DNA from 3 places in the Pseudomonas sp. GW822-FHT04C11 genome. Region 2 is predicted to be linked to each of the others. Evidence: predicted binding sites of a transcription regulator. Region 2 holds the regulator's gene; each other region holds the start of a gene.
What was found. Region 2 encodes sigma-54, which starts transcription at its own class of promoters, with help from an activator protein. Its sites were predicted from a motif close to ANTGGCATNNANNTTGCTNT; they were not measured.

Region 1 (7,197 bases), on a different contig from region 2:
ACGCTCGCCCTGATGGACGCCAGCAGCCTGGACGACGTGGTCATCAGCGTCGAAGACAGCCTGCGCCAGGATTTCCAGGTGCCCTTTGTCAGCCTGATCCTGTTCAGCGACGAGCCCTTGCCGGTCGGTCGCTGGGTGACCAGTGCCGACGCGCAAAAGGCCATCGGCGGCTTGTTGTCGGAAGGCAAAAGCGTCAGCGGCAGCCTGCGCGAGCACGAGCTGGACTTCCTGTTTGGCGAAGAACAGCGCAAGCAGATCGGTTCGACGGCGGTAGTCACCATCAGCCATCAAGGCCTGCACGGTGTCCTGGCGATCGCCAGTCGCGATCCGCAGCACTACAAAAGCTCGGTGGGCACGTTGTTCTTAAGCTACATCGCTGAAGTCATGGGCCGCGTACTGCCTCGGGTCAACACTTCCCTACGCTCGGTACGCTGACCATGGAACGACAACTGGACGCCTACTGCGAGCACCTGCGCAGTGAGCGTCAGGTGTCGTCTCACACGCTGGAAGCCTATCGGCGCGACCTGAACAAGGTCCTGGCGCACTGCAAAAAACAGAACATCGGCAGCTGGACCGCGCTGGACATCCAGCGCCTGCGCAGCCTGATCGCTCGCCTGCACTCGCAAGGACAATCCTCGCGCAGCCTGGCGCGGCTGCTGTCGGCGGTACGCGGGCTCTATCACTACCTGAACCGCGAAGGCCTCTGCGACCACGACCCGGCCAACGGCCTGGCGCCCCCCAAGGGCGAGCGTCGACTGCCGAAAACCCTCGACACCGACCGGGCGCTGCAACTGCTCGATGGCGCCGTGGAAGACGACTTCATGGCGCGCCGCGACCAGGCGATTCTCGAGCTGTTTTACTCGTCCGGTTTACGCCTGTCGGAGCTGACCGGGCTCAACCTTGAACAGCTCGACCTGGCGGACGGCCTGGTGCAAGTACTCGGCAAGGGCAGCAAGACCCGAGTGCTGCCCGTCGGCAAGAAGGCCCGCGAAGCCCTGGAACTGTGGTTGCCGCTGCGCGCCATGGCGAACCCGGTGGACGATGCGGTATTCGTCAGCCAGAAAGGCCGGCGCCTCGGCTCACGGGCGGTTCAGGCGCGGGTCAAAGCCGTCGGTGAGCGCGAACTGGGGCAAAACCTGCACCCGCACATGTTGCGACACTCCTTCGCCAGCCACTTGCTGGAGTCCTCGCAAGACTTGCGTGCGGTACAGGAATTACTCGGCCACGCGGACATCAAAACCACGCAGATCTACACCCACCTGGACTTCCAGCACCTGGCCTCGGTCTACGACAGCGCCCATCCACGGGCCAAACGCATCAAAGGCGATGAGCAATGACAATCCAACTGATCACCTTCGACCTCGACGACACCCTGTGGGACACCGCCCCGGTGATCGACAGCGCTGAAGCAGTGCTGCGCCAGTGGTTGGCCGAGCACACACCGAACCTCGGTGCCTTGCCGGTCGATCATTTGTGGGCGATTCGTGAGCGGGTATTGAGCCACGAACCAAGCCTCAAGCACCGCATCAGCGCCCTGCGCCGCCGGGTGCTGTTTCACGCACTGGAAGAAGCCGGTTACGCCCATGAACAAGCCTGCGAGCTGGCCGATCAGGGCTTTGAAGTGTTTTTGCACGCACGACATCAGCTGGAAATCTTCCCCGAGGTGCAACCGACACTGGAGATTCTGGCCAATCACTACGCCTTGGGCGTGGTCACCAACGGCAATGCGGATGTGCGCCGCCTAGGGCTGGCGGATTACTTCAAGTTCATCTTGTGCGCAGAGGATATCGGCATCGCCAAACCCGATGCCCGGCTGTTCCACGAAGCCTTGAAACGCGGCGATGTAACAGCTGAGGCCGCCGTGCATATCGGCGATCATCCCGGCGATGACATTGCCGGCGCTCAGCAGGCAGGGTTGCGGGCGATCTGGTTCAACCCGACCGGTAAAGCCTGGGAAGCCGACAAGGTGCCCGATGCCGAGATTCGCAGCTTGACCGAGTTGCCAGCGTTGTTGGCGCGGTGGAACTCGATTTCGTAGCGTCCTCAAGATAGTCATCGCGGGCAAGCCTTGCTCCTACGGGATTGTCGTCACCTGCTCGAACGACGCCAGTCTGTAGGAGCAAGGCTTGCCCGCGATGCTTTTCGGTCTCTATTGTTTCACCCATGAAAAAGCCCGCAGCGACGGCGGGCTTTTTCAGCAAGCACGTAGCAGGCGCTTAGATAGGCCGGCTGCCGTACTTGTTATCAGGCTTCTTTGGCGGGTCCGCCACCACGTTGGCCTCGACTTCCTGAACCTTGCCACCTTTGGCAAGGAACTCTTCCATCGCGCGCGCCAGAGCATCACGCTCTTTGTTCTTGGCCTCGACACTCGGCAGCTCGTCTACCGACACCGCAGCCTTGGCCTTGCCTTTGGCGGTCGGGACCGGCGTGTCATCACCGCCATCGTCGTCAGCAACGTCTTCCGCCGCTGCTTCCAGGCCTTCTTCGGTCTCGTCTTCGTCGCCTACTTCGAGGTCGTCGTTTTCCAGATCATCGTCGCTCATGTTCTACCTCATGACTTGCGAAAAGCAGATTAGTTATAGCCCAGCTTTGTCGTCTGTCGACGACCGCCGGAAAAAAATCAACATCCACTGGTAACCAGCGGTTTATGCCTCTTCACCGTGCACGGTGGCGAGGACTTTGCGAGCACCGCCATGATCGCGGTGCTCACCCAGATAAACACCTTGCCAGCTACCTAACGCCAATCGGCCCGCCCTTATCGGCAGACTCAACTGACAGCCTAGCAAACTGGCCTTGAAGTGCGCCGGGAGGTCGTCCAGGCCTTCGTCGTTATGCTCATAGCCAGCTGTTCCTTGTGGGACCAGCCGATTGAAAAACCGTTCGAAGTCGCGACGTACCGCCGGATCGGCGTTCTCGTTGATGGTCAACGACGCCGAGGTGTGCTGCAGCCACAAATGCAACAGACCGACCCGACATGCCTGGAGTTCAGGCAGGCCGGCGAGTAACTCGTCCGTTACCAGATGAAAGCCCCGGGGCCGTGCCCGCAGGGTTATCAGAGTCTGTTGCCACATACAGTTCTCCGCACGTTCGGGGCGCATTCTAGCGCGCTCTGGGAAAAAACAAAGGCCCTAATATTCCTTCAATCATGTAAGCCATTGGCCGCGGAAAAACACTCGTCACAAACACCACTAAACGTGTGCGAAAAAACCTTTCAGCCGTACTTTCAGAGAAAAAATCCAGACAAAAAAATGCCCGGCAAGCCGGGCAAATTTTTATGCGCTTGCTTACATGTTGTAGCCGCGCTCGTTGTGAAGCGCCAGATCGATGCCCACCGACTCTTCTTCCTCGGTAATGCGCAGCCCCATGACGGCGTCGAGCACCTTGAGGATGATGAACGTGGCGATCGCGGTGTAGATCACCGTGAAACCCACGCCTTTGCACTGAATCCAGACTTGTGCCGCGATGTCGGTCACGGTGCCGAAGCCACCCAGTGACGGAGCTGCGAATACACCCGTGAGGATCGCGCCGAGAATACCGCCGATGCCGTGCACGCCGAAGGCGTCGAGGGAGTCGTCGTAACCCAGTTTGCGTTTCAGGGTCGTGGCGCAGAAGAAGCACACCACGCCCGCTGCCAGACCGATGATCATCGAGCCCATCGGGCCAACGGTACCCGCAGCCGGAGTGATCGCAACCAGACCGGCAACCACGCCCGAAGCGATACCCAGCGCGCTAGGTTTGCCGTGGGTCAGCCACTCGGCGAACATCCAGCCCAGGGCCGCTGCGGCGGTAGCAATCTGAGTTACCAGCATGGCCATACCGGCAGTGCCGTTGGCCGCTGCGGCGGAACCTGCGTTGAAACCGAACCAGCCCACCCACAACATCGCGGCGCCCATCAGGGTGTAACCGAGGTTGTGCGGAGCCATCGGAGTGGTCGGGAAGCCTTTGCGCTTACCCAGTACCAGGCACGCCACCAGACCTGCGACACCGGCGTTGATGTGGACCACGGTGCCGCCCGCGAAGTCGAGCACGCCCCAGTCGCCCAACAGCGAACCCGGACCACTCCAGACCATGTGCGCAATCGGCGCGTAAACCACGGTGAACCAGATGCCCATGAACACCAGCATCGCGGAGAACTTCATCCGCTCGGCGAATGCACCGACGATCAGCGCCGGGGTGATGATGGCGAAGGTCATCTGATAGGTGACAAACACCGCCTCGGGGAACAGCGCTGTAGGACCAGTAATACTGGCGGGCGTGATGCCGGCAAGGAAAGCCTTGGCGAAGCTGCCGACAAAGGAATTGAGGTTGACGACGTTGGCTTCCATACCCGTGGTGTCAAACGCCATGCTGTAGCCATAGAGGAACCACAGGATGGTGACCAGGCCGGTAATGGCGAAGCACTGCATCATCAATGAGAGAACGTTTTTGGAACGAACCATGCCGCCGTAGAACAGCGCGAGGCCTGGAATGGTCATGAACAGCACGAGGGCAGTAGAGGTCAACATCCAGGCAGTATCGCCGGAATTGAGGACTGGAGGAGCCACCGGATCTGCCGCCATGGCCAGGCCGGGCATTACGATGGACAACAGGGCTCCTAGCCCTGCGAATTTACGCAGAGTCATTTTGTTTTCTCCTGGGGCGTTGGGTTTGGCGGCTTAGATTGCGTCGGTATCGGTTTCGCCGGTACGGATGCGAATAGCCTGTTCCAGATTGACCACGAAAATCTTGCCGTCACCAATCTTGCCGGTGTTGGCCGCCTTGGTTATCGCCTCGATAACCCGGTCCAGATCCTTGTCGTCAATGGCGACATCGATCTTCACCTTGGGCAGGAAATCGACCACGTATTCCGCCCCGCGATACAGCTCGGTATGCCCCTTCTGCCGACCGAAGCCTTTGACCTCAGTGACGGTAATGCCCTGCACGCCGATCTCGGACAACGACTCGCGTACATCGTCCAGTTTGAACGGCTTGATGATGGCAGTGACTAGCTTCATGAAAACTCTCTCCCGAATTGGTGGACTTGCCCCAGGAAAACAAACCCGACTCAAGTCTAAGCGCAGTGCCTGGCTTTGTAACGCATCGTCGGCCCTACTCGCCCGACCGACGCCAGTTAACCGTTCCTGACGAAACTCCCCGCTCCGCCTGTCGCACTGCATTCGTCACAGCGACTGCATCAGTGCATGGGTCACAAGGGACTAAGCAGAAAGCTTGCCATCTCGTGAAAACCTACTGATTTCAATCCCTTGGCCGCTGCCACAGGCACCAATGCCCCATCACCGCCGGCGATACGCACAACAACAGTGCGCGAACGCCCGGCAACATGCGCGAAAAGCGTGCATTCGTGCCCGCGCCAATGACTATAGACACTGCGTGATACACTGCCGGCCATTGTTTCCAGGACGTTTCTCATGCTCGCACCCAAAGACTTCCTCGATGCCCTGAGCGGCACCGCCTCCCGCCTGTTCAGCGGCGAAACCCCGCTGCCAAAAAGCGAAATCGAAAGCCAGTTCAAAGCCCTGCTGCAAAGCGGCTTCAGCAAGCTTGATCTAGTGAGCCGGGAAGAATTCGACAGTCAGATGGTCGTCCTGGCACGCACCCGGGCACGCCTTGAGAGCCTTGAGGCAAAAGTCGCCGAGCTGGAAGCCAAGCTGAATCCACCGACTGAATGACCCCACAAATCCCCTGTGGGAGCGTGGCTTGCCCGCGATAAGGTCGGAACGACCTTCCAGCAATTAGGATTCAGCTCTACTTCCAGGCTGAGTCCTACAAAAACACCACCGCTTTCCGATTGCGCCGCACAGCCCCGGTTTCTAAGCTCACTTCAGCTGAATGTTCAGCACTGGGTTTGGCGACCCGGAAAGCTTAAGGTGCACGACGACCATCCAATGGTGGACTCTTCCTGTCCGTCGACTCGAGTCATGGCGGCTGTGCGTGGGAGATCTTCGGGTCTGCCGGGTTCCTTTTGCTCCGGTTCGCCAACCCGCGTACAGCTGCCACCTAATCGTTTGGCGACGATTACTGGCAGCCCCTTAAGCAAAAGGAGCTGTATCGATGAATAGCAATGACGCTTACCTGATCCCACACGTCTTCACCCGCCACAAACTCCACCTCCACGCCCTGCTGCTGGAAAACCAGCCTTGGTTCAGTGCCCGCGACCTCGGTCGATTGCTTCGGCTGTTCCTCGACGAACGCGCTACGCAAACTCGACCCTGATCAACACCAAACCGTGACAATGCACATCCACGGCGGCATCGAACATACGCTGCTGATCAGCGAATCCGGCGTCTACGCGCTGCTGGTTTATCACTACTGCCCCGAATACCGGGGCCTGCGCGAATGGCTGACCCACGACGTGGTCCCTGCCCTTAGAGACGCCCAGCAATCCACCACAGTCGAACGCCCGATACTGAGCCTGCTGAACTGGCCGGAAATGTCGCTGAGCTTGCTGCACTGGAACAACCAGCCGTGGATCCGGTTGCAGGATGTTCCACACCTGTTGCCGGAGGGGGAGCGACCACGAAGTATGGTCAATGGCCCGTGGTGGAAACGCGCTTCACGGGTGCTTCAGTCGCTTTAATGACCTTCACGGCGCGGCGTGTGACCCGTAGCAGCTGCCGAAGGCTGCGGATCGCATTACGGCTTAACTGACAGGCATTAGTCTAAATAGTGGTTCTTATCACCCCCGAAATATTTAAACCGACACCTGCAACATCCTGCGAAGGTTTCGCTCCTCAGCCGCCGCGCTAAACCACTACGCCGCAACTACCCTTCAAAAAACCGCAGGAAGCGGTTCTCGCAAGCTCAAGGAATGATCATGTCTCTGGCCATCGTCCACAGCCGCGCCCAGATCGGTGTGGAAGCGCCCGCCGTTACCGTAGAAGTCCATTTGGCCAACGGCCTGCCATCGCTGACGATGGTGGGGTTGCCGGAAGCAGCGGTGAAGGAAAGCAAGGATCGGGTGCGCAGTGCGATCATCAATTCCGGGCTGCAATTTCCGGCACGACGTATCACCTTGAATCTCGCCCCGGCCGATTTACCGAAGGACGGCGGGCGCTTCGATCTGGCGATCGCCTTGGGGATTCTGGCTGCCAGTGTGCAGGTGCCGACTTTGACGCTGGATGACGTCGAGTGTCTGGGTGAGTTGGCGCTGTCAGGCGAAGTGCGGGCGGTCCGTGGTGTGTTGCCGGCGGCACTGGC
Region 2 (7,197 bases):
ACCAGAGCATGCAGCTCGCGTTTGACCTGGGATTTGCTTTTTTCTCCCCCGTCGAGGGAGTCGTCGTAAGAATCAACCATGGTGGCAGTCCGCAAAGAAACGCCGCCATGATAACCAGTCGGGGGCCGCTTGTCCGGCCCGGTCGCTCGATGACCTTAACCGAAAGCAGAATTTGAGTGGAGAACAGCATGAGTGCAGTTGAAAGCGTCGGCCCACAAGCGTTGCCGGCACTGCAAGAGCAAGTCGAGCAGATCATCGCCGAAGCCAGGCGCCAGGGCGCCAGCGCCTGCGAAGTGGCTGTGTCTCTGGAGCAAGGCCTGTCGACCACGGTGCGTCAGCGGGAAGTTGAAACCGTTGAGTTCAACCGTGACCAGGGTTTTGGCATTACCTTGTATGTTGGCCAGCGCAAAGGCTCGGCCAGCACCTCGGCCAGTGGCCCCGAGGCCATTCGCGAAACCGTCGCCGCGGCCTTGGCTATCGCCAAGCACACCTCCGAAGACGAACACTCGGGCCTGGCCGACGCCGCGCTGATGGCCAAGGACTTGCCGGACTTCGACCTGTTCCATGAATGGGACATCACCCCTGAGCAAGCGATCGAGCGGGCGCTGGCCTGTGAAGCGGCGGCATTCGCCACCGACAGCCGGATCAAGAACGCCGATGGCACCACCTTGAGCACTCACCAGGGCTGCCGCGTCTATGGCAATAGCCATGGCTTTATCGGTGGTTATGCGTCGACGCGTCACAGCCTGAGTTGCGTGATGATCGCCGAAGCTGACGGTCAGATGCAGCGCGATTACTGGTATGACGTTAATCGCCAGGGCAATCTGCTGGCCGATCCGCTGAGCATCGGTCAACGTGCGGCGCAACGTGCAGCCAGCCGCTTGGGTGCACGTCCGGTACCGACCTGCGAAGTGCCGGTGCTGTTTTCCGCGGAACTGGCGGGTGGTTTGTTCGGCAGTTTCCTCGGCGCAATTTCGGGCGGCAATCTGTACCGCAAGTCGTCGTTCCTTGAAGGTGCACTGGGCCAGAAACTGTTCCCTGAATGGCTGACTATCGATGAGCGTCCGCATCTGATGCGCGCCTTGGGCAGTTCGGCATTCGATGGCGATGGTCTGGCGACGTACGCCAAACCGTTCGTCGAGAAGGGTGAGTTGGTGTCTTATGTGCTCGGTACGTACTCCGGACGCAAACTCGGCATGCCAAGTACCGCCAACGCCGGTGGCGTGCACAATCTGTTCGTTACCCACGGCGATGAAGACCAGGCGGCGCTGTTGCGACGCATGGGGCGCGGCTTGCTGGTGACCGAGTTGATGGGGCAGGGTTTGAACATGGTCACCGGTGACTACTCTCGCGGCGCGGCGGGTTTCTGGGTCGAGAACGGTGAAATCCAGTTCGCGGTCCAGGAAGTGACTATTGCCGGCAACATGCGCGATATGTTCAAGCAGATCATTGCCGTGGGTAATGACCTGGAACTGCGCAGCAACATTCGCACCGGTTCAGTGTTGATCGAGCGGATGACGGTAGCGGGCAGCTAAGCGCTACCGCGATACAAAAAAAGCGCGCCACCCAATGGGTGGCGCGCTTTTTTATTGCCTGAAGCAAACCCTGTGGTGAGGGGGCTTGCTCCCGCTCGATCGCAAAGCGGTCGTAATCCGGCAATCGCGTTCCATCTGAATACTCGCGGTGGCTGATTTTAGGGTCGCTTCGCGACCCAGCGGGAGCAAGCTCCCTCGCCACATAAGCCCGCTCGAGCTTACTCGCCTTCGTCGAAGTAGTTGTTGATCAGCGCCACCAATGCGTCCATCGCTTCCTGCTCCTGCTCACCTTCAGTGCTCAGGTGGATCTTGGTGCCTTTGCCAGCCGCGAGCATCATCATGGCCATGATACTTTTGCCGTCGACCATGGATTGCGGGGTGCGTCCGGCTCTGATCTGGCAGGGAAACTGACCCGCGACGCCAACGAATTTGGCGGAAGCACGGGCATGCAGACCCAGTTTGTTGATGATTTCAATTTCCAGAGCAGGCATCGCGGTGTGAATCCTTTAGCTAAGGTCGCGGTGGCGAACCTGGACGTTCTTCAGGGATTGTTGCAGGACCTGACCCAGGCGTTCGGTCAGGTAGACGGAGCGATGATGCCCGCCGGTGCAGCCAATGGCGATGGTGACGTAAGCGCGGTTGCTGGCGGCAAAGCGCGGTAGCCATTTGAGCAGGTAAGTGGAGATGTCCTGGAACATCTCTTCGACATCCGGTTGAGCTGCCAGGTACTCGGCAACCGGCTGGTCCAGCCCGGACTGACCGCGCAGTTCCGGCTTCCAGTATGGGTTCGGCAAGCAACGTACGTCGAACACCAGATCGGCATCCACCGGCATGCCCCGCTTGAAGCCGAAGGATTCCACCAGAAACGCAGTGCCCGGCTCTGGCTGGTTCAAGAGGCGCAACTTGATGGTATCGCGCAACTGATACAGGTTCAGATTGGTGGTGTTGACCTTGAGGTCCGCCAGGTCGGCAATCGGTCCCAGCAGATTGGTTTCGTCATCGATGGCTTCGGCCAGCGAGCGGTTGGCGCTGCTCAGCGGGTGGCGGCGACGGGTTTCCGAGAAACGCTTGAGCAAGGTTTCTTCGTCGGCGTCCAGGTACAGCACATCGCATTGAATGTGCCGGCTGCGCACTTCTTCCAGGAGTTCCGGGAAGCGTGACAGGTGGCTCGGCAGGTTGCGCGCATCGATGGAAACCGCAACCAGCGGTTGCGCCAGTTCGGTGTGAATCAGTGCGCGCTCGGCCAGTTCCGGTAACAGGCCGGCCGGCAGGTTGTCGATGCAGTAGTAACCGTTGTCCTCCAGTACATCGAGGGCGGTACTTTTACCTGAGCCAGAACGGCCGCTGACGATGATCAAGCGCATGATTAGTGACCGTTCTGCTCGTCGAGGACAACCTGATACAGGGCTTCATTACTTTTTGCGCTGCGCAGGCGATCACGGACTTCTTTACGATCGAGCATGCTGGCGATCTGGCGCAGCAGTTCCAGGTGCGCATCGGTAGCGGCTTGCGGGACCAGCAGAACGAATAGCAGGTCGACCGGAGCGCCGTCGATGGCGTCGAAATCTATAGGAGCGTCCAGGTGCATCAAGGCACTGATGGGCGACTCGCAACCTTTGAGGCGGCAGTGGGGGATGGCGATGCCGTTGCCAAAACCGGTGGAGCCGAGTTTTTCACGGGCGACCAGACTCTCGAAGACATCCTGCATGGCCAGACCCGGCACTTCGCGGGCGATCAGGTTGGCAATTTGTTCGAGGGCTTTCTTTTTACTGCCGCCCGGCACGTTCACCAAAGAACGGCCGGGGGTCAGGATGTTTTCAAGTCGGATCATGGGTTGGGAGTGTTAACGACCGGTCGCGCCCTGGAGGAGGCTCTGGGTCTTTTCCTTATGCTTTTTGAGTTGTTTATCCAGCTTGTCGGTCAGGGCGTCGATCGCGGCATACATGTCGTTATGCTCAGCGTTGGCGACCACTTCTCCACCGGGGATATGCAGCGTGGCTTCGATTTTCTGCAGCAGCTTCTCGACGGTCAACGTGACCTGCACATTGGTGATCTTGTCGAAATGCCTTTCTAATCGGTCGAGCTTTTCGCCGATGTAGATGCGCAGGGGTTCGGTCACTTCCAGTTGGTGTCCACTGATGTTGACTTGCATACAGCTTCTCCTTCGTTGCCAGTGCATAAGGCGGCAGGCTGGCTTGCCTGCCACTAGAGCGTGTCCGAAAAGCTTTCGAACACACCCTGGAACGCTATGGCGTAGCCCGTCACATCAACCGCTTGCGTTCGCTCGAAGGCGCGATCCCCAGGGACTCGCGGTACTTGGCGACGGTGCGGCGGGCCACCTGAATGCCTTGTGCCTCCAGTAAACCAGCGATCTTGCTGTCACTCAACGGCTTTTTCTGATTTTCCGCTGCAACCAGTTTTTTGATGATTGCGCGGATCGCTGTGGACGAGCATTCGCCGCCTTCAGAGGTGCTGACATGGCTGGAGAAAAAGTATTTCAGTTCATAAATACCGCGTGGGGTATGCATGAATTTTTGCGTGGTCACCCGTGAAATCGTCGACTCGTGCATGCCGACCGCTTCAGCGATGTCATGCAGGACCAAAGGCTTCATGGCCTCATCGCCGTACTCAAGGAAGCCGCGCTGGTGCTCGACGATCTGGGTAGCGACTTTCATCAGGGTTTCGTTGCGGCTTTGCAGGCTCTTGATGAACCAGCGCGCTTCCTGCAACTGATTGCGCATGAAGGTATTGTCGGCGCTGGTGTCGGCGCGACGGACGAAGCCGGCGTATTGCGGGTTGACGCGCAGGCGCGGAACCGACTCCTGGTTCAACTCCACCAGCCAGCGCTCGTTGTCTTTGCGCACGATGACGTCGGGAACGACGTACTCGGCTTCGCTGGACTCGATTTGCGAGCCTGGACGCGGATTCAGGCTTTGCACCAGTTCGATGACCTGGCGTAGCTCATCTTCCTTGAGCTTCATGCGGCGCATCAGTTGGCTGTAGTCGCGGCTGCCCAGCAGGTCGATGTAATCGATGACGAGGCGCTTGGCCTCAGCCAGCCAAGGGGTATTGGCTGGCAATTGGCGCAGTTGCAGCAACAGGCATTCGCTGAGGTTGCGTGCGCCGATACCGGCCGGCTCGAATTGCTGGATGCGATGCAGGACGGCTTCGATCTCGTCGAGCTCGATGTCCAGTTCCGGATCGAAGGCTTCGAGGATTTCCTCGAGGGTTTCGTCCAGGTAGCCCTGATTGTTGATGCAATCGATCAGGGTCACCGCGATCAGTCGATCGGTGTCGGACATCGGCGCCAGGTTCAATTGCCAGAGCAGATGACTCTGCAGGCTTTCGCCGGCGGAAGTGCGAGTGGTGAAGTCCCATTCGTCGTCATCGTTGCTCGGCAGGCTGCTGGCGCTGGTCTGGTAAACGTCTTCCCAGGCGGTGTCGACCGGCAGTTCGTTAGGGATGCGCTCATTCCAGTCGCCTTCCTCGAGGTTGTCTACCGTCGGCGCGGTTTCCTGGTAGGAGGGTTCCTGGATGTCGGTGTTGGGTTTCTGCTCGATATTGTCCGCCATCGGGTCGGCGTTATCGAAGTCGTCGCCTTCTTCCTGGCGTTCGAGCATTGGATTGGACTCCAGTGCCTCCTGGATTTCCTGTTGCAGGTCCAGGGTCGACAATTGGAGCAGGCGGATGGCCTGTTGCAGCTGCGGTGTCATCGTCAGCTGCTGGCCCATTCTCAAGACTAGCGATGGTTTCATGGCAGGGGCTTAACACCTTATTCGCCGGCGCACATGCGCCATCCACTACAGGGCGCCGGAGCGCCAAACATAAGCAAATTATATGCCTGAAACTGAAGTGTTTGCCTAGAGCGCTGTAACAATAAATACGTATAGTTTTATTGGGGCAAGCGCTCCGGCGACTGACCAGGCACCTCAGTGCTTACAGGCGGAACTCATGGCCCAGATACACTTCCTTGACCAGGTCATTGGCCAGGATGGTTTCGGCGTCGCCTTCGGCGATCAATTGACCGTCGTTGACGATGTAGGCGGTTTCGCAGATGTCCAGGGTTTCACGAACGTTGTGGTCCGTGATCAGCACGCCGATACCCTTGGCCTTGAGGTGATGAATGATCTGCTTGATGTCGCCCACCGAAATCGGGTCCACGCCGGCGAAAGGTTCGTCGAGCAGGATGAATTTCGGTGCCGTGGCCAGGGCGCGAGCGATTTCCACACGGCGACGTTCGCCACCGGAAAGGCTCATGCCGAGGTTGTCGCGGATATGGTTGATGTGGAATTCCTGCAACAGGCTTTCCAGCTCTTTGCGACGACCGGCCTTGTCGAGTTCCTTGCGGGTCTCGAGGATGGCCATGATGTTGTCGGCGACCGAGAGTTTGCGGAAGATCGACGCTTCTTGTGGCAGATAGCCGATACCCGCTCGTGCACGACCGTGCATTGGCTGGTGGCTGACGTCCAGGTCGTCGATCAGTACGCGCCCCTGATCGGCCTGGACCAGGCCCACGATCATGTAGAAGCAGGTTGTCTTGCCGGCACCGTTCGGGCCAAGCAGGCCGACGATCTGGCCGCTGTCGATCGACAGGCTGACGTCACGCACGACCTGGCGGCTCTTGTAGCTCTTGGCCAGATGCTGGGCTTTCAGAGTTGCCATTACTGGGCCTTCTGCTCGTCGGTTTTCTTTTTCGGCTGGATCACCATATCGACCCGTGGGCGCGGCGCAGTGACCGAGGCACCGGTAGCGCGGCCTGCGTTAGCAACCTGCTTGACGGTGTCGTAGACGATTTTCTCGCCTTCGGTGGTGTTGCCTTCGTTGATCACCTTGGCGCGGTCGATCAGTACGATGCGGTTTTGCGCGGCATGGTACTGGATAGTCACCCCGTAGCCCTGGACGGGTTTCGTGTCGGTCGGCTTTTGCAACTGCTCGAAATACGCCAGGTTGCCCACCGAGGTCACGACATCGATGTCGCCGGCCTTGGTGCGGGTGATGGTCACGGTGTTGCCTTTGATGATCATCGAGCCCTGGGTAATGATCACGTCACCTTTGTAGGTGGCCACGCCATTCTTGTCGTCCAGCTGAGCATCGTCAGCCTGAATGCGAATGGGTTGCTGGCTATCGTTCGGCAGAGCCCAGGCGCTCACGCTTCCCAGTGCTGCGCCCAGACTGAGCAAAATAGGGAGAGTTTTAACGAGCCTCATACTGTCCTCTTACGTTCGATAGCAGGTGTATCCTGCTGTCTTTCAAATACGCTTTCATTCCGTTACCAGTCGATACACCACCAGCGCCGTCGATTCTAACGGCTTGCTGGGTCTGCGCATATTGCTGTTGCGGGAATACCGTCATACGACTACTGGTAATCAGCATCGGGCGGTTCTGCTCGTCCGTGCGTGCGATACGTACCGAGTCGATCAATTCAACTTCAGTGCCGCCTGAGTTGACCTCGCCACGCTTGCTCTGGACGTGCCAAGGGTACGCGGTGCCCCGATACATGTTCAGGTCGGGGTTGGTCAGCAGGGTGATGTCGGTTGCTTTGACGTGCTCGACCTTGTCGGATGTCAGGTCATACTGCAATTTGCCATCGGGCAGGTACTGCACGCTGTGGGCGTTGATGGCGTAGTAGTCGATCTGGCTCTCGTCGACGTGCGCTACCGGC
Region 3 (7,197 bases), on a different contig from region 2:
TGAGCAGGATGCAAAGTCCGAAGCTCAGGACACCGACAGCGCTGATGAACAGACTGATGATCCGGGGGCGGAGCGCCCGAAAAGCTTTACCGAGGCCAGGCCTTAGGGCAAAAAAAACGGGCAGTCACCGCAAGGGACTGCCCGTTTTTTCAAGCGTCTGGATCAGATGTCGTCTTTGTCGAAGCGGCGCGCTTCGCGTTGCAACTGATAGACGAAGCGCTCGACCTGACGCTGCACCAGTCCGCTCATGTTGTGAAAGCGTACGCCGGCGAAAGTGGTGTCGATTTTCTCTTCGTGATGCAGATAACGCAGCTCGACCGGTGCGGTCATGCTGCCGAAGGGCAGGGCGGCGATGAAGCGTTCATAGACCTGACCCAATTGAAGTCCGCTGGTGATGTCGCCATCAAAGCGCAGCTTGCAACCCGTCGCCGAGATATCCAGCAGTTTACCGCTGACAGGCGTCTTGAGCTTTTCGCCACCGAGTTCGATGTTTACCAGTTGTGCCAGTTTCAAGGCTGCGCGAAACGCATTGCGACGCTGGTGGTAAACCACTTCATCGGGCAGCGTGCCACGGTAGCAGCGGCCACCGTTGGACTCGTCGATGGTCAGTGTGCCGTTGCTTTCCCAAGCAATACGTACGCCTTCATGAAAGCCTTCAACCCGAAAAGCTTCGCCGGCAAGCAGGAAGCGTTCACCATCGCGGGGGATCATTTCGTCCAGGGCGATCATGTTGCTGTCGCGATCGATATCGATCAGGTAGCTCTGAAATCGCTGGCTGCGTTCATGGAACGTGATGATCAGGGGATCATGGCTCTCTTGCAGCATCCGCAGGTTGCCGGTGATTTCCAGCGGGGTGCTGAGCACCTTGGGTGGCTGCGGAGCATCTTCCGCGCTTGAGGCGTTGAACACGGTTTATCAATCTCCAGACAGAATACGATCACACGCAAGAGCTAGCATTCTGCCAGCATGTTTCGTGCCTTGATAGAGCACGCTTATTTATGAGTTCAAGCCTGACTGAGCGCGCGGGGTTTCACCAGCATTGCGGTTGATCCGCGAGCGTCATAAAGGGTCGGAGACTCGCCACCGTTGAGGATTTTCAACTGATTGGCGGTGGTGGCTTGTTGCACCTGGATCGAGCGGCCGTTGAGCTCGTTGGCGGTTTGGCAATCTGCAAGCAGTTGGGTCAGGGCGTCGCTTTGGGTCAGCAACTGATCGCCGATACTTGAGTGGGCGGCGAACTGCTCCAGGCCTGCGCGGTTGGCAGGCAGATTCAGGCTCGCGAGAAGTTCGCTGCGTTTGCGGCCATGCTGTTCCAGCAGAATGATCAACCCCTGTTTCTGCGCCAGAATCTCTTCGAGCAGCGGCATGTCACGGCCGTGCAGGGCGAGGGATTCGGTCTTCAGCAGCTCCAGCAATTGTTGCGCTGGAGCGAGGTCATCGGTGATCAGTTGCAGTAAATGAGTGTCGTGCATGGCTGGCCTTGGGTTTTAAGCGTCCAAAAGCCTGGCGCAGGCCTTTGGCTAGCGCTGGGCTTCGAAATTAAGCAGTTTGCTGGCTACACGGTTGCTGTCGACCTTATAGCTGCCATCGGCAATCGCTGCTTTCAACTCGGCCACGCGGGCGTTGTCGACGGCAGGCTGATCGTGCAGCTTGTCAGTGATCTTCTGCAACTGTTGAGCCTCATTGCTGAGGTGTACCGATTCCCCGCTTTGGGTGGCACCGACCTGTTCGGTCGAGGTGCTCAGCGGCGCGGATTTGCCGGCATCGCCGGTGTCCTTGCTGACGCTGGTCCGCGTGCTGCTTGCGAGCGTGGGAGAGCTGTTTAAACGGCTGAAATCGATGACCATGATAAAAAAACCTCTGGGAATTTGGACGCTTGCCATGTTTTCGGCCATGCCCGGGAAAACTTTAGGCTCAATAGTCGATGAGCCCGGGCGCGTCGGTATTTGCCCTGCGTGAGGCACAGTTTAGGGAACAGGACGGTTGTGCGCCAGTTATCTACATGGAGACTTCCACCTGCCCCGGGGCCATGACTTGCGCCTTGATGACCCGTTGGGAGTTGAGGTTTTTGACTCTGATCTGTTCGTTAAGGCCGCCATTGGACAGCGCTTCACCCGGCATCCGCACGCTGAGCGTGCCGCTGCGGGCGGTGATGACCACCTGATCACCCTTGCGCACGACTTCTGCCTGCTCCAGATGAACAAGCGTAATCACTTGATCGCTGACCATTGGTCGGACAAGTTTTTGTCCGATGGCTTGATCGACGTTTGTCAGATATCCCTGATTGATCAGGCTGATATCGCGCTCACGCAACATGACATCCGAAGGGTCGATGATTCCGGCTCGTTTGAGGGGGCGGGTGGTCGTGACGACCTCGCGAAACAGGCGGACTTGAGCGGGTACGAAGACTGTCCAGGGGGAGACGCCATCGCAACGGACTTTCACCGTAACCCGGCCCAGAGGTATCGCGGGGCTCTCCAATGTCGCTGTCAATTCCCTGTCGCACGCCGGCATGTGCATGCGCGGGTCGAGCTTGTTGACTTCGATTTCGTAGCGCCCTGCGGTTTGGCTGGTGGCCAGATAGTCTTCTACGGTGAATTCAAGAAAGCCCTGAGTGACGCCGATAAGTAGATCAGGCAAGGTAACCGGGTCAGCAAAGGCAGGGCTGCCAACGTTCAACAGGCATACGGCTGACAGGGCGCCGAGGAATTTACGGCACATTGATGTCAGGCGTCGGGAAAATGTCGTTTTTGTGTTCATGGCAGTTAAAAAGCAAGCGCCGTGCCGTTTAGTGATGAATGTGCGTCGCAACACACTTAGCGTTGGTGTAGGAGTCTGGGCATGGCTGGTGTAATGGATTCGGTTAACCAGCGCACGCAACTGGTAGGGCAGAATCGCCTGGAGCTGTTGTTGTTCCGTCTCGACGGCCAGCAGCTTTACGGGATCAACGTGTTCAAGGTTCGGGAGGTGCTGCAATGCCCCAAACTGACCCTGATGCCCAAGTCCAGTCCTGTCGTGTGCGGTGTGGCGAATATTCGTGGGGCAACCATTCCGATTCTGGATCTGGCAATGGCGACCGGCTCAGGCGGGTTGCAGGATCAAAGCAATCCCTTCGTGATCATCACGGAGTACAACACCAAGACTCAGGGTTTTTTGGTGAGGTCGGTCGAGCGGATCGTCAACATGAACTGGGAAGAAATCCATCCGCCGCCCAAGGGCACGGGTCGCGATCATTACCTGACCGCAGTGACTCGAGTCGACAATCAGTTGGTCGAAATCATCGACGTGGAAAAGGTCCTGGCGGAAGTTGCGCCGACGTCGGATGTGATTTCGGTGGGCGTGATCGATGCCGAGACCCAGCACAAGGCGATTTCGTTGCGAGTGCTCACGGTCGATGACTCGTCGGTGGCGCGCAAGCAGGTCTCGCGTTGCCTGCAGACGGTGGGGGTTGAAGTCGTTGCGTTGAACGACGGCCGGCAAGCGCTGGATTACCTGCGCAAACTGGTCGATGAGGGCAAGAAGCCGGAAGAAGAGTTTCTGATGATGATTTCCGACATCGAAATGCCCGAAATGGACGGCTACACCCTTACGAGCGAGATCCGCAGCGACCCTCGCATGCAAAAGCTCCATATCATCCTGCATACTTCGTTGTCAGGTGTATTCAATCAGGCGATGGTGAAGAAAGTCGGTGCCGATGACTTCCTTGCCAAATTCCGTCCTGATGACCTGGCATCCCGGGTAGTCGACCGGATCAAAGCAGCAGATATCAGCTAGTGGCCTTCGCTCCTGGCGGTCAATACGATTTAAGAGGCGGCATCATTGTCTACGGGTAATTTGGATTTCGAACAGTTCCGGGTCTTCCTGGAAAAAGCCTGTGGCATTTTGCTCGGTGAGAACAAGCAGTATCTGGTGTCGAGCCGTCTCAACAAACTGATGGAACAGCAAGGCATCAAGTCCTTGGGTGAGTTGGTGCAGCGGATGCAGACCCAACCGCGCAGTGGTTTGCGCGAGATGGTGGTGGACGCGATGACGACGAACGAAACCCTCTGGTTTCGTGACACCTATCCGTTTGAAGTCTTGAAGAACAAAGTGCTGCCTGAGTCCATCAAGGCCAGTCCCGGGCAGCGCCTGCGGATCTGGTCGGCGGCGTGCTCGTCCGGGCAGGAACCGTATTCGCTGTCGATGTCGATCGACGAGTTCGAGCGGGTCAATATGGGGCAGTTGAAGATGGGGGTGCAGATCGTTGCCACCGACCTGTCCGGGACCATGTTGACCAACTGCAAGACCGGTGAGTACGACAGCCTGGCGATTGGTCGAGGTCTTTCACCGGAGCGTCTGCAACGCTACTTCGATCCGAAAGGGCCGGGACGTTGGGCGATCAAGGCACCGATCAAGAGTCGGGTGGAGTTCCGCTCGTTCAACCTGCTGGACAGCTACGCCAGTCTCGGCAAGTTCGACATCGTGTTCTGCCGCAACGTATTGATCTACTTCTCTGCCGAAGTGAAGAAAGACATTCTGCTGCGGATTCACAGCACGCTGAAGCCGGGCGGTTATCTGTTCCTGGGGGCTTCCGAAGCGTTGAACGGTTTGCCGGATCATTATCAGATGGTTCAGTGCAGCCCGGGGATCATCTATCAGGCGAAGTGATCGGCCAGTCGTCGGTACTGAAAAAAAAACGGGAGTCCTCAGGGGCTCCCGTTTTTTTTGTTTTCTTTGTAGGAGCTTTGGGGGGACAGGCGGCAGAAAAGCGGCAGGCGCCGGAAATCCGTTGCCGCTTTTCTGGCATTGCCGCTTTGCCGCCGCTCGCAAAGCCCCGGTTTATGGGGTTTTAGAAGCTGGCACGGGGCTTGCTATAACCCTGTTACGAAAAATCAGGTCACCCAAAGGTTTCCGACATGAGCATCAGCTTCGATAAAGCGCTCGGTATCCACGAACAAGCCCTGGGCTTCCGCGCTCAGCGTGCCGAAGTCCTGGCCAACAACATTGCCAACGCCGATACCCCGAACTACAAGGCTCGGGATCTGGACTTCTCGTCGGTGCTGGCTGCCCAGAACGACAAGAACAAGAACGGCACCTTTGCTTTGAACATGACCAATAGCCGTCATATCGAAGCCCAGGGTATGAGCAGTGGTGAGGAGTCGTTGCTGTATCGCACGCCGATGCAACCGTCGATTGACCAAAACACCGTGGACGCCCAACTGGAACAGTCGAACTACGCGCAAAACGCGGTCAACTTCCAGGCCAGCTTCACGCTGCTCAACAGCAAATTCAAAGGGCTGGTATCAGCCCTGCGCGGGGAGTAATCCATGTCTCTGTCCAGTGTATTCAACATTGCCGGTAGCGGCATGAGTGCTCAAACCACTCGCTTGAACACCGTCGCCAGTAACATCGCCAACGCCGAGACCGTCTCTTCGAGCATCGATCAGACCTACCGTGCCCGTCACCCGGTGTTTGCCACCATGTTCCAGGGCGGTCAGTCCGGTGGCAGCAATTCGCTGTTCCAGAATCAGGATGCCGCAGGCCAGGGCGTGCAGGTACTCGGCGTAGTCGAAGATCAAAGCAACCTCGAAGCACGCTACGAGCCGAACCATCCGGCGGCTGACGCCAAGGGTTACGTGTATTACCCCAACGTCAACGTGGTGGAGGAAATGGCCGACATGATTTCTGCCAGTCGTTCGTTCCAGACCAACGCGGAAATGATGAACACCGCCAAAACCATGATGCAGAAGGTCCTGACCCTCGGTCAGTGATAAGGGGCGATTTTTATGAGCGTTACCGATTCCACCGGCGGCCTGAGCATGACCGACCTGCTGGCGAACTCCTCGGTCAAGGGCACCGGTACGGCCGCGAATGGCCTTTCCGCAGCAACCAGTAGCGCGACCGGTGGCAAGGCGCTGGGCAAGGACGCGTTCCTGCAGTTGCTGGTGACCCAGTTGAAGAACCAGAACCCGCTTTCGCCGCAGGACAACGGCGCATTCGTGGCTCAACTGGCGCAGTTCAGTAGCCTTGAAGGGATCACTTCCCTCAATACGACTGTGAGTTCTCTCGCCAGTAATTTCAGCTCTTCCCAGGCCTTGCAGGCTTCTTCTCTGGTGGGTCGTTCGGTGATTGCGCAAACCAGCACCGCTCAGATCAGCGACCCGAGCAAGGGCCTGACCGGTACGGTGAACCTGACATCGTCCATCACCGATGGCACGGTGACTATCAGCGATGCCAGCGGAAAGGTTGTGAGAACCCTTAACCTGGGCACTCAGCCTGCAGGCAGCGCCAGCTTCACTTGGGACGGCAACGACAATAGCGGCGCCGCAGTCGCTGCGGGCACTTATACCGTCAAGGCCAATGCGCCGATCAACGGCACGGCGACCGATCTGGCCACCTACCTGCCAGCAACGGTCAACAGCGTGACGCTGAGCCAAACCGGCGGCGAGTTGATGCTCAATCTTGCAGGTCTGGGCCCTATCGCCCTGTCCAAAGTTCAAACCATTGGTCTATAGAGCCGGCTAACGCGGCATAAAGGAGTGGAATATGTCTTTCAATATCGGCCTTAGCGGTCTCTATGCAGCCAACAAACAACTGGACGTGACCGGCAACAACATCGCCAACGTTGCGACCGCCGGTTTCAAGTCTTCGCGCGCCGAGTTCGCCGATGTCTACTCGGCAACCAAGCTGGGCAACGGCTCTAAAGTTGTCGGTAGCGGTGTAAACCTGGCCAACGTATCCCAGCAGTTCACCCAGGGTGATATCAACAACACCGGCAACGTGCTGGACATGGGCATCAATGGCTCGGGTTTCTTCACCCTGAGCAATAACGGCTCGACGACCTACACCCGTGCCGGTACGTTCAAGGTCGACAAGGATGGCTTCATCACCAATACCAATCAAACTGCCCGTTTGCAGGGTTACGGTGTGGACGCCAATGGCAAGGTCATCAACGGCGTGTTGACTGACCTTAAGATCGACACTTCGAATCTGGCGCCAAAACCGACGTCGACCGTGTCCTCGACGATCAACCTGGATTCGACTGCTCCGGTGATTGACGACACGGTGGCCACCGGTACTCCATTCGACCCAAACACCCTCGCCACCTACACCAAATCGTTCAGTACGCCGATCTATGACAGCCAGGGCAACTCGCACGTCATGGATCAATACATGGTGAAGACCGGCGCCAACACGTGGAAGACCTACACCCTGGTA

Region 1: a site for sigma-54 is predicted at 5,197-5,216, ahead of glnK (P-II family nitrogen regulator). Genes of this name have one in related genera too.
Region 3: a site for sigma-54 is predicted at 4,835-4,854, ahead of flgB (flagellar basal body rod protein FlgB). Genes of this name have one in related genera too.

The regions. Positions count from the first base shown of each region.
Region 1 covers NZ_JBXAMS010000003.1:54,375-61,571, reverse strand. Annotated here, with positions in the region: gene AC1RJ3_RS05800 (DUF484 family protein) at 1-435, shown strand, start outside; gene xerC (tyrosine recombinase XerC) at 438-1,337, shown strand; gene AC1RJ3_RS05790 (HAD family hydrolase) at 1,334-2,038, shown strand; gene sutA (dormancy-specific transcriptional regulator SutA) at 2,217-2,543, opposite strand; gene AC1RJ3_RS05780 (secondary thiamine-phosphate synthase enzyme YjbQ) at 2,646-3,071, opposite strand; gene AC1RJ3_RS05775 (ammonium transporter) at 3,285-4,622, opposite strand; gene glnK (P-II family nitrogen regulator) at 4,656-4,994, opposite strand; gene AC1RJ3_RS05765 (accessory factor UbiK family protein) at 5,409-5,669, shown strand; partial or broken gene AC1RJ3_RS05760 (BRO-N domain-containing protein) at 6,052-6,577, shown strand; gene AC1RJ3_RS05755 (YifB family Mg chelatase-like AAA ATPase) at 6,815-7,197, shown strand, end outside.
Region 2 covers NZ_JBXAMS010000016.1:15,201-22,397, forward strand. Annotated here, with positions in the region: gene yjgA (ribosome biogenesis factor YjgA) at 1-80, opposite strand, end outside; gene pmbA (metalloprotease PmbA) at 189-1,535, shown strand; gene AC1RJ3_RS22815 (HPr family phosphocarrier protein) at 1,754-2,026, opposite strand; gene rapZ (RNase adapter RapZ) at 2,042-2,899, opposite strand; gene ptsN (PTS IIA-like nitrogen regulatory protein PtsN) at 2,902-3,366, opposite strand; gene hpf (ribosome hibernation-promoting factor, HPF/YfiA family) at 3,379-3,687, opposite strand; gene AC1RJ3_RS22835 (RNA polymerase factor sigma-54) at 3,797-5,290, opposite strand; gene lptB (LPS export ABC transporter ATP-binding protein) at 5,472-6,197, opposite strand; gene lptA (lipopolysaccharide transport periplasmic protein LptA) at 6,197-6,742, opposite strand; gene lptC (LPS export ABC transporter periplasmic protein LptC) at 6,729-7,197, opposite strand, start outside.
Region 3 covers NZ_JBXAMS010000005.1:18,342-25,538, reverse strand. Annotated here, with positions in the region: gene AC1RJ3_RS09860 (MFS transporter) at 1-106, shown strand, start outside; gene AC1RJ3_RS09855 (flagellar brake protein) at 163-909, opposite strand; gene AC1RJ3_RS09850 (flagella synthesis protein FlgN) at 1,005-1,472, opposite strand; gene flgM (flagellar biosynthesis anti-sigma factor FlgM) at 1,521-1,847, opposite strand; gene flgA (flagellar basal body P-ring formation chaperone FlgA) at 1,999-2,760, opposite strand; gene AC1RJ3_RS09835 (chemotaxis protein CheV) at 2,842-3,774, shown strand; gene cheR (protein-glutamate O-methyltransferase CheR) at 3,820-4,647, shown strand; gene flgB (flagellar basal body rod protein FlgB) at 4,896-5,303, shown strand; gene flgC (flagellar basal body rod protein FlgC) at 5,307-5,750, shown strand; gene flgD (flagellar hook assembly protein FlgD) at 5,766-6,494, shown strand; gene flgE (flagellar hook protein FlgE) at 6,526-7,197, shown strand, end outside.